DNA from 2 places in the Amycolatopsis sp. FBCC-B4732 genome. Region 1 is predicted to be linked to the other one. Evidence: riboswitches for the same ligand, from Rfam matches in the RefSeq annotation. Region 1 holds a riboswitch; the other holds the start of a gene.

Region 1 (4,072 bases):
GCCGACGGTGGCCAGCAGCGGGCCGCGCAGCCCGTCCCCGAGCCGGAACTGCCAGGACCCGACCAGGTCGAGCAGCGGGACGGCGAGCAGCGCGCCGAGCGTGCCGAGGACGAACCACCCGGTGCGGGCGGGACGCAGCGCGAGGGCGTACCAGACGGCCGTGCCGGCCACCACCACGAGCAGCGCGACCAGCCACACCGGCCCGGCGGGCAGCTCCGCCCCCGCGGCGTAGTAGGTGTCCTGGGTGAAGAACTGCGTCGCCGGGTAGCCCGTGCCGCCGACGCCGCCGGTGCCGAGGTGCTGCTGCTCCAGCGGTCCGGAAACGAGGTTCACGGCGTCGCCCTCGGCCGGGCTCCGGCGCGACAGCAGCCGCACCACCGCCGCGCCGATCAGCGCGAACCCCAGCAACGCCAGCGGAAACCAGAAACGCGATCCTCTCCCCATCGGGCCAGGCTAACGCTCAGCAGAACGGCGGGAGCTCCCGCGGGTCGCCGACCGGCGCCCAGCGGCCGTCCACCTTCGCGTACTCCCAGTCCGCTCCGCGCGCGACGATCCGGCGCAACGCCAGCAGCACGCGGTCGACGTGCTCTTCGGTGCTGCCCAGGCCGAGGCTGACGCGGATCGCCTGCTGCCCCTCGCCACCGGCGACGGCGATCAGGCGCTTGGCCGCGATGTGGGCGCAGAAGGCGCCGTCGCGCACGCCGATGCCGTACTCCGCGGACAGGACCGCCGCGAGCCAGCCCGGGTCGAACCCCGCGACGGTGAAGCTGACCGTGCCGACACGGTCGACCGGCGCGTCGAACAGGCGCAGTTCGGCGCAGCCCGGGAGGCTCTCGAGTCCCTTGCGCAGCCGGGTGAGCAGCGCCTGTTCGTGCGCGACGACGGCGTCCCAGTCACGGGAGAGGGTCTCGCACGCGACGCCGAGCGCGTACACGCCGACAGTGTTGGGCGAACCGGCTTCGTGGCGCTCGGGACCGTCGTTCCAGACGACGGCGGCTTCGGTGACGAGCTTCGTCGCGCCGCCGCCGGCGAGGTACGGGCGCGCGGCGCGCAGCCAGTCCGCGCGGCCGATCAGCGCACCGGCGCCGAAGGGGGCGTACAGCTTGTGGCCGGAAACGGCGACGTAGTCGACGTCCAGGTCCCGGATCGAGATCCGGCGGTGCGGCGCGAGCTGCGCGGCGTCGAGGGCGATGCGGGCGCCGTGCTTCCGCGCCACGGCGGCGATTTCGGCCACCGGCAGCAGCTCACCGGTCACGTTGGACGCGCCGGTGACGACCACGAGCCGGGGCCCCTGCGGGGAACCCGCGAGCGCTTCGTCCACAGCGGACACTGCCGCGAGACGCGTGCGCGGGGCCGGGATCCGCCGGACGTTCGGGCCCTGCCACGGCAGCAGCGCGGCGTGGTGCTCGGTGTCGAAGACGACGACGGTGGTGTGCCGCGGCAGGCTGCGGGCGAGCAGGTTGAAGGAGTCGGTGGTGTTGCGGGTGAAGACGACGGTGTCGGTCCGGCGGGCGCCGACGAACCGGCGCAGGACGTCGCGGGTGCGCTCGTAGAGCTTGGTGGAGACCTGCGAGGCGAAGCCGGCGCCGCGGTGGACGCTGGCGTACCAGGGCAGGAACTCGTCGACCTTGGCGCGGACGGCGTCGAGGCAGGGGGCGCTCGCCGCGTGGTCGAGGTTGGCGTACCCGATGGTTTCGCCGGTGACGAGCGGGACGCGCAGCGACGCGCCGGCGACGGCGGGGATGCCCTGCGGGGCAAGGGTTTCGGCGCCGCGGGCGGCCGGGGCGGTGGCGAGAGCCGGTTCGGCGGCGTGCGGGGTTCCGGAAGTCGTGGCGCTGGTGCGGTCGATGGCGAGAGTCATCGGGGTGCCTCCTCGGCGGTCCGGGGGACCCCGGCGAGGGGCCCGCGCTTGCCCGTCGCGGGACGCGACCGGCCCGGTCTTCACCCGGGGCACCCCACCGCGGTAGGAGGGTTGCCGGCCAGCAAGCCGGGGCTTCGCGCTGGCACTCATGACCTGGCACAGAAGGTAACCGAGAACGCGCCGGGTGGCCAACCCCCTCCTCACATTCTGAGACGCCGTTCACAGTGCGCCCTGGTCAGGGCTTCGCGCGGAACCGGCCGGGCAGCGGGGTCACGGCGTCGTCGGCGAGGTGCGTCGGCGAGCGGCGTGGGTACCCGCCCATGAGAACGAGAGCCGGCCGCGTCAGCGACCCGACTCGCCCTTCCAGCGGGCCAGGCGCCCGGCCCGGTCGACGGCGCGCAGCCGGAGCTCGACGGCGTCGCGCACCGCCGACGTCGTGACCACCAGCAGCTGGTCGTGCTCCTGCAGCCGGCTGGTCTTCTGCGGGGTGAAGCCCGCCTCGCCGCGGACGACCAGGCTGACCGTCGCGCCGACGGGGAGCCGCAGCTCGGAGAGGTACACGCCGTGCAGCTTGGACCCGGGCTGGATGCGCACCTGCAGCAGTTCGGCGCCGAGCTCGTCCAGCGGGGCCGAGTCGACCTCGATCTCGTGCGCCTCGGACTTCTTCGCCAGCCCGAGCCAGCGCCCGAGCGGGCCGAGCGTCGCGCCCTGCAGCAGCGTCAGCACGATGACCAGCACGAACACCGCGTCGACCAGCCGTTGCGCGCCGGGCACCCCGTGCGACAGCGGGATCATGGCGAGCACGATCGGCACCGCGCCGCGCAGTCCGGCCCACGACAGGAACGCCTGTTCCCGCCACGGCAGCCGGAACGGCAGCATCGCCAGCACGACCGAGATCGGCCGCGCCAGCAGCAGCACGACGGCGCCCGCGACCAGGCCGGGCACGATCGCGTCGAGCAGCCGGCCCGGCGAGGCGAACAGGCCGAGCAGCACGAACAACCCGATCTGGGCCAGCCAGCCCAGCCCCTCGGCGAACGAGAGCGTGTCGGAGCGGTGCGGGAGCCGCGAATTGCCGAGCACCAGCGCGGCGACGTAGGTGGCGAGCAGCCCGGACGCGTGCAGCAGCTGCCCGGACGAATACGCCACGACGCACACCGCGACCGTGGCCAGCGGGTACAGGCCGGTCGCCGGCAGCGCGGCGCGGCGCAGCGCGATCCCGCCGAGCCAGCCGAACGCGAGCCCGATGGCCAGGCCCGCCGCGAGCTCGTAGACCACAAGCAGCGGCAGCGACCAGTCCACAGTGGTGCCTTCGGCCAGCACGACGACGGCGATGTAGGCCGGCGCGTCGTTGATGCCGGACTCCAGTTCGAGCGCGCCGGTGAGCCGTTTGCCGATCCCGGCCGAGCGGAGCACCGAGAACACCGCCGCCGCGTCGGTCGAGGCGAGCACCGCGCCCCACAGCAGCGCGATCCGCCAGTCCAGGCCCAGCAGCCAGTGCAGGGCCGCGCCGGTGACCGCGACGCTGACCACGACGGACACTGTGGACAGTGCGATACCGATGCCCAGCGCGGGTTTGACGGCCGACCACCGCGTGGTCAGCCCGCCTTCGGCCAGGATCATGACGAGCGCGGCGAGGCCGAGCGACTGGGTCAGCTCGGGGTTGTCGAAGCGGATGCCGAAGCCGGCTTCGCCCAGCAGCACGCCCATCGCGAGGTAGAGCAGCAGCGAGGGCAGGCCGAGCCGGATCGAGACCCGCACGGCGAGCACGGAGGCGAGCAGCACGACACCGCCGACGCCGAGCAGCACGGGAAGCTGGTCCATGCCGCCTCCCTCCCGAGTGCCGTGGGGCCCTCAGAATAGTGAGGCGGGCGGGTTAACACGTTCGTGTACCGCTGCCGCGAGTCGGACACCCGGTGTGTTAAGGACTGCCGAGCGCGTCGAGCTCGACCCCGAGCGCCGCGAACGGCCGCCGCGCCGCCGGGAGGACCTTCACCGCACGGTGCCCGTCGCGGACGACCCAGCCGGCGTCGACGGCCCGGTCCAGCAACGCCGCCGGGAGCGCGCCGGCGAGGTGGTCGCGGCGCTCCGTCCAATCCAGACAGTCGCGCAGCAGCGCCCGCCGCCCGGCGGCGACCGGCACGCCCAGACCGTCCAGGACTTCGCGGCCGTGCCCGGTCAGCGTCAGGCCGTCGGCGGTGCCGACCAGCCCGG
Region 2 (4,072 bases), 4.7 Mb from region 1:
TGGCTGATCGGCGCCCGCACCGCGCAGGGCGTGTTCGCCGCGCTGCCGGCGCCGTCGACGATGTCTTTGCTGACGCTCACCTTCACAGACCCCCGCGAACGCGGGAAGGCGTTCGGGATCTTCGGCGCCATCATGATGTCCGGCTCCGCGCCGGCCCTCACCGTCTGCGGCGCGCTCACGCAGTTCCTCGGCTGGCGCTGGAGCCTCTACGTCAACGTGCCGGTCGCCGTGCTGGCCGGGCCGGGCGCCTGGTTTGCCGTGCCGCCGACGGCCGTCCGAAGTGGCCACTCAGGGATTTTCCCTGCCAGTGCTGGGTTTCCTCGTGCTGTCGCTGTTCCCGCTCGGCTGGTTCGTGCGCTGGCAGGCCCGGCACCCGAACCCGCTGCTGCCGCTCGCGGTGGTGCGCGACCGCGCTCGCGCCGCCGCCTACCTGACGATCGGGGCGGCCTCGTTCGGCGCGTTCGGGATGTTCCTGTTCCTGACCTACCAGCTGCAGGTCGTGCTGGGCTACGGCGCGCTCGCCGCGGCGCTGGCGTTCCTGCCGACACTGGGGGCGAACATGCTGACGTCGACCCAGCTTTCGGGACGGCTGCTCCCGCGCGTCGGCCCGCGGCCGCTGCCGGCCGGGCGGGTTGTCCGTGCTGGCTTGCGGGCTCGTGGCGGCCACGCGGCTGACGCCGGACGCGTCCTACGCCGGGGTCGTCCTGCCGATGCAGCTGCTGCTCGGCGTCGGGGCCGGGCTGTGCATGCCGGTGGTGCTGAACGTCGCCACCCGCGACGTCGGCGCGCGGGACGCGGGCGCGGCTTCGGCGTTCGTGACGACGTCGCAGCAGGTGGGCGCGTTCCTGGTCCTCCCGCGCGGCTCCCGCTGAACGCCGTGAAGGCCACCTCGAATTCCTCGAGGTGGCCTTCACGACCGATGAGATCAGGCGGCGACGACGGCCTGGGGGCCGCGGGCGGTCTGGGTGACGTGGCCGCCGCGCTCGGCGACCCACGCCAGCGCCGCGTCGGCGCGCTCGCCGCGGACGCCGAGGCGGAAGCGGCCGACCGGGGTGTCGCCGATCCGGGTCAGCCCGCCGCCGATGGTGGCGAACTCGACGTCGAAGCGGCCGGCGGCCTCGGGCAGCAGCGCGCCCACCGACGCGAACCCGACCAGCACGACGTCGACCGCGCGGTCGTAGCGCGAGGACTGCGAGCGTGAGGTCTCGATGGCCGGCAGCAGCGCCTGCGCGGTGCGGCTGCCCGGGTTCGAGATCAGGTCGAGCACGGTGCCGCGCTCGACGACGGTGCCGTCTTCCAGCACCGCGACGTCGTCGCAGAGCCGGCGGACGACGCCCGCGTCCGGCGTCGTGACGACGACCGTGGTGCCGAGCTCGGAGCGGGCGCGGTCGAGCACGGTGAGCACCGAGCCGGCCTCCTCCGGGTCGATCCCGGCGGTCGGGTCGTCGGCGAGCAGCACGGCGGGCGCGGCGGCCAGCGCCTTCGCGACCGCGACGCGGCGAAGCTGACCAGCGGTGAGCTCACCGGGACGCTGCGCGGCGCGCGGGGTCAGGCCGACGAGGTCGAGCAGCGAGCCGACCCGGCTGCGGCGCTGCGGGCCGTCGACGCCGAGCTGCTCCAGCGGGGAAGCGATGTTGCCGGCGATGGTGCGCTCGGCGATCAGCTCCGGCTTCGTCGAAACGACCCCGAGCTGACGGCGGATCTCGCGGAGGCGGCGGCCGTCGAGCGTGCCGGTGTTGAGGCCGTCCAGCCGGACGACGCCGCGGTCGGGGCGCTCCTGCAGCGCGATGCACCGGGCCAGGACGGACTTGCCCGAACCGGCCGGGCCGACGACGCCGAACAGCGAGCCGGCCTGGACCTCGACGCTCACGTCGTGCAGGGCGACGACGGAATCTCCGTTGGTGGCAAAGGATTTGGACAGGTTTTCGACCGTGATCACGATAGCTCCAGAAAAACAGGGCGCAGCGCACTAGGGCGCGCCCGGCCGCAAGCGAGTGTCCGTCCTCAGTGGACGGTGCGTGAAGAAGGGGTGTGTCGGCTCAGACGAAGCTCAGCGCGAGCGTCGACATGCGGAGACGGAGCGGCGGCCTTCGTCGACAACGCGGCGCCTGGTCAACAGCAGGGGGCGAGCTACCCTCTTCATCGAAAACGGCCTCCATCGGTCCTGGCGGTAGCACCTGCCCTGTGGAGGGTGGTTGCTGCGACTTCGACGAGCCAGGTCTCTCGGTCGCTCGGGATGGACGTACTGAGTTAAGCCGATCCCACGGAGCGAAAGCAAGCCCGTTGGCCCACATCACACGACTGGAGGTGTCGCAGTCACGGGGTGACGGCCGAAACGTGCGTTTTTCACCGCCTCCACTGTGGTGGATTCAGTGGTGGACCCGCGCGCGTGCCGCGATCCGGGCGAAAGCGTGCACGTCGAGCTGCTCGCCCCGGGTCTTCGGGTCGACCCCGGCGGCCGTCAGGAGCTCCCCGGCCCGTTCGGCCGAGCCCGCCCAGCCCGCGAGCGCGGCGCGTAGCGTTTTCCTGCGTTGTGAGAAAGCGGCGTCAACCAGGGAGAAGAGACCATCCCGGTCTTCGGACGCCGGGGTGGCGGCGCGCTCGAAGGCGACGAGCGCGGAATCCACGTTGGGCACCGGCCAGAACACCGACCGTGGTACCGCGGCGACTTTCCGTGCGGGACCGTACCAAGCGAGCTTGACGCTCGGGACGCCGTAGATCCGGCTGCCCGGCCCGGCCGCCATCCGCTCGGCGACCTCGGTCTGCACCATGACGAGCCCGGAGGCGAGCGAGGGCACTTCGGCGAGCAGGTGCAGCACGACCGGCACGGCGACGTTGTAGGGCAGGTTGGCGACGAGCGCGGTCGGCTCGCCGGGTAGGTCGGCGTCCTTGACGCGCAGCGCGTCGGCCCCGACGACAGTCAGCCGGCCGGCGGCTTCGGCCCCCCGCTCGGCGACCGTCTCGGGCAGCCGCGCGGCGAGCTTGGGATCGATCTCGACGGCGACGACCCGCGCCCCGGTGGCGAGCAGGCCCAGCGTCAGCGACCCGAGCCCGGGCCCGACCTCGAGGACGACGTCGTCTTCGGTGACGCTCGCCAGCTCGACGATCCGCCGGACGGTGTTGGGATCGTGCACGAAGTTCTGCCCGAGCTTCTTGGTCGGCCGCACGTCCAGCTCGGCCGCCAGCGCCCGGATCTCGGCCGGTCCCAACAGTTCAACCACCGGGCGAGCTTACCGACCGGACTCCGGCTCTGTTCCGCTCGGTGCGGACCGCAGACGAAACGGCCCCCGCCCAAAAAGGACGGGGGCCGTTCCGAAGCGAAACTCAGGCCTTCTTGCCGCAGACCGGCCAGGCGCTGTAGCCGCCACGCGCGTCGCGGACCTTCTCCGCGACCGCGATCTGCTGCTCGCGCGAAGCCTGGCTCGGCAGGTTCGCGTACGCGTCGCCGCCGTAGGCGTCCCAGGTGCGCTTGTCGAACTGGAGGCCGCCGTAGTAGCCGTTGCCGGTGTTGATGGCCCAGTTGCCGCCCGACTCGCACGCCGCGATGCGGTCCCACGCGGAGCCGTCGCCGATGGCCGGGGTCGGGGCCTTCTTGGTGCCGACGTGGATGATCTTCGGCTTGGCCGCGGTGATGATCTGCTCGGAGATGCTCTCGCGGGCGACCTCTTTGCCGTTCTTCTGCGTGACCTTGTAGGTCACCATCTTCTCGCCGGGCGTGCCGGGGTCCTCGACCTGGGTCTTGCCCTTGTCCAGGTCGGGGTCGTCGACGCGCTGCTCGGGCGGATCGATGGACTCCTTCTGGACGACCGTCGAGACGCCGGTGCGGCTGATGTGGACCTGGGCGCCGTCGGTCAGCTTGACGTCCAGACCACCCTCGGCCTGGTCCTCCGGGCCCAGGGTGAGCTTGTACTCGCCCAGGAACTCCTTCGTCGTGACCGCGGTCGTCTTCACCTGCTTCGGCGCGTTGGCGCCGTCGTACAGGGTGATGTTCTTGAGGGTCTTGATCTCGACCGTGGCGCCCTGGAGCGGCAGCTCGCCGTCCTTCGGCATCGACATCCACGTGCCGGGCTTG

The links. Region 1 has a riboswitch for S-adenosylmethionine ahead of MUY14_RS20530 (aminotransferase class V-fold PLP-dependent enzyme). Riboswitches for the same ligand answer to the same signal wherever they lie in the genome.
Region 2: it holds a riboswitch for S-adenosylmethionine, as region 1 does, so the genes downstream of both, MUY14_RS42525 (methionine ABC transporter ATP-binding protein) here and MUY14_RS20530 (aminotransferase class V-fold PLP-dependent enzyme) in region 1, are expected to answer to the same signal.

The regions. Positions count from the first base shown of each region.
Region 1 covers NZ_CP095376.1:4,678,827-4,682,898, forward strand. Annotated here, with positions in the region: gene MUY14_RS20525 (hypothetical protein) at 1-444, opposite strand, end outside; gene MUY14_RS20530 (aminotransferase class V-fold PLP-dependent enzyme) at 461-1,861, opposite strand; SAM riboswitch class IV at 1,901-2,015, opposite strand; gene MUY14_RS20535 (potassium/proton antiporter) at 2,204-3,682, opposite strand; gene MUY14_RS20540 (helix-turn-helix transcriptional regulator) at 3,780-4,072, opposite strand, start outside.
Region 2 covers NZ_CP095376.1:9,338,383-9,342,454, reverse strand. Annotated here, with positions in the region: gene MUY14_RS42535 (MFS transporter) at 1-675, shown strand, start outside; gene MUY14_RS42530 (hypothetical protein) at 657-872, shown strand; gene MUY14_RS42525 (methionine ABC transporter ATP-binding protein) at 926-1,939, opposite strand; SAM riboswitch class I at 2,153-2,243, opposite strand; gene rsmA (16S rRNA (adenine(1518)-N(6)/adenine(1519)-N(6))-dimethyltransferase RsmA) at 2,370-3,221, opposite strand; gene MUY14_RS42515 (resuscitation-promoting factor) at 3,325-4,072, opposite strand, start outside.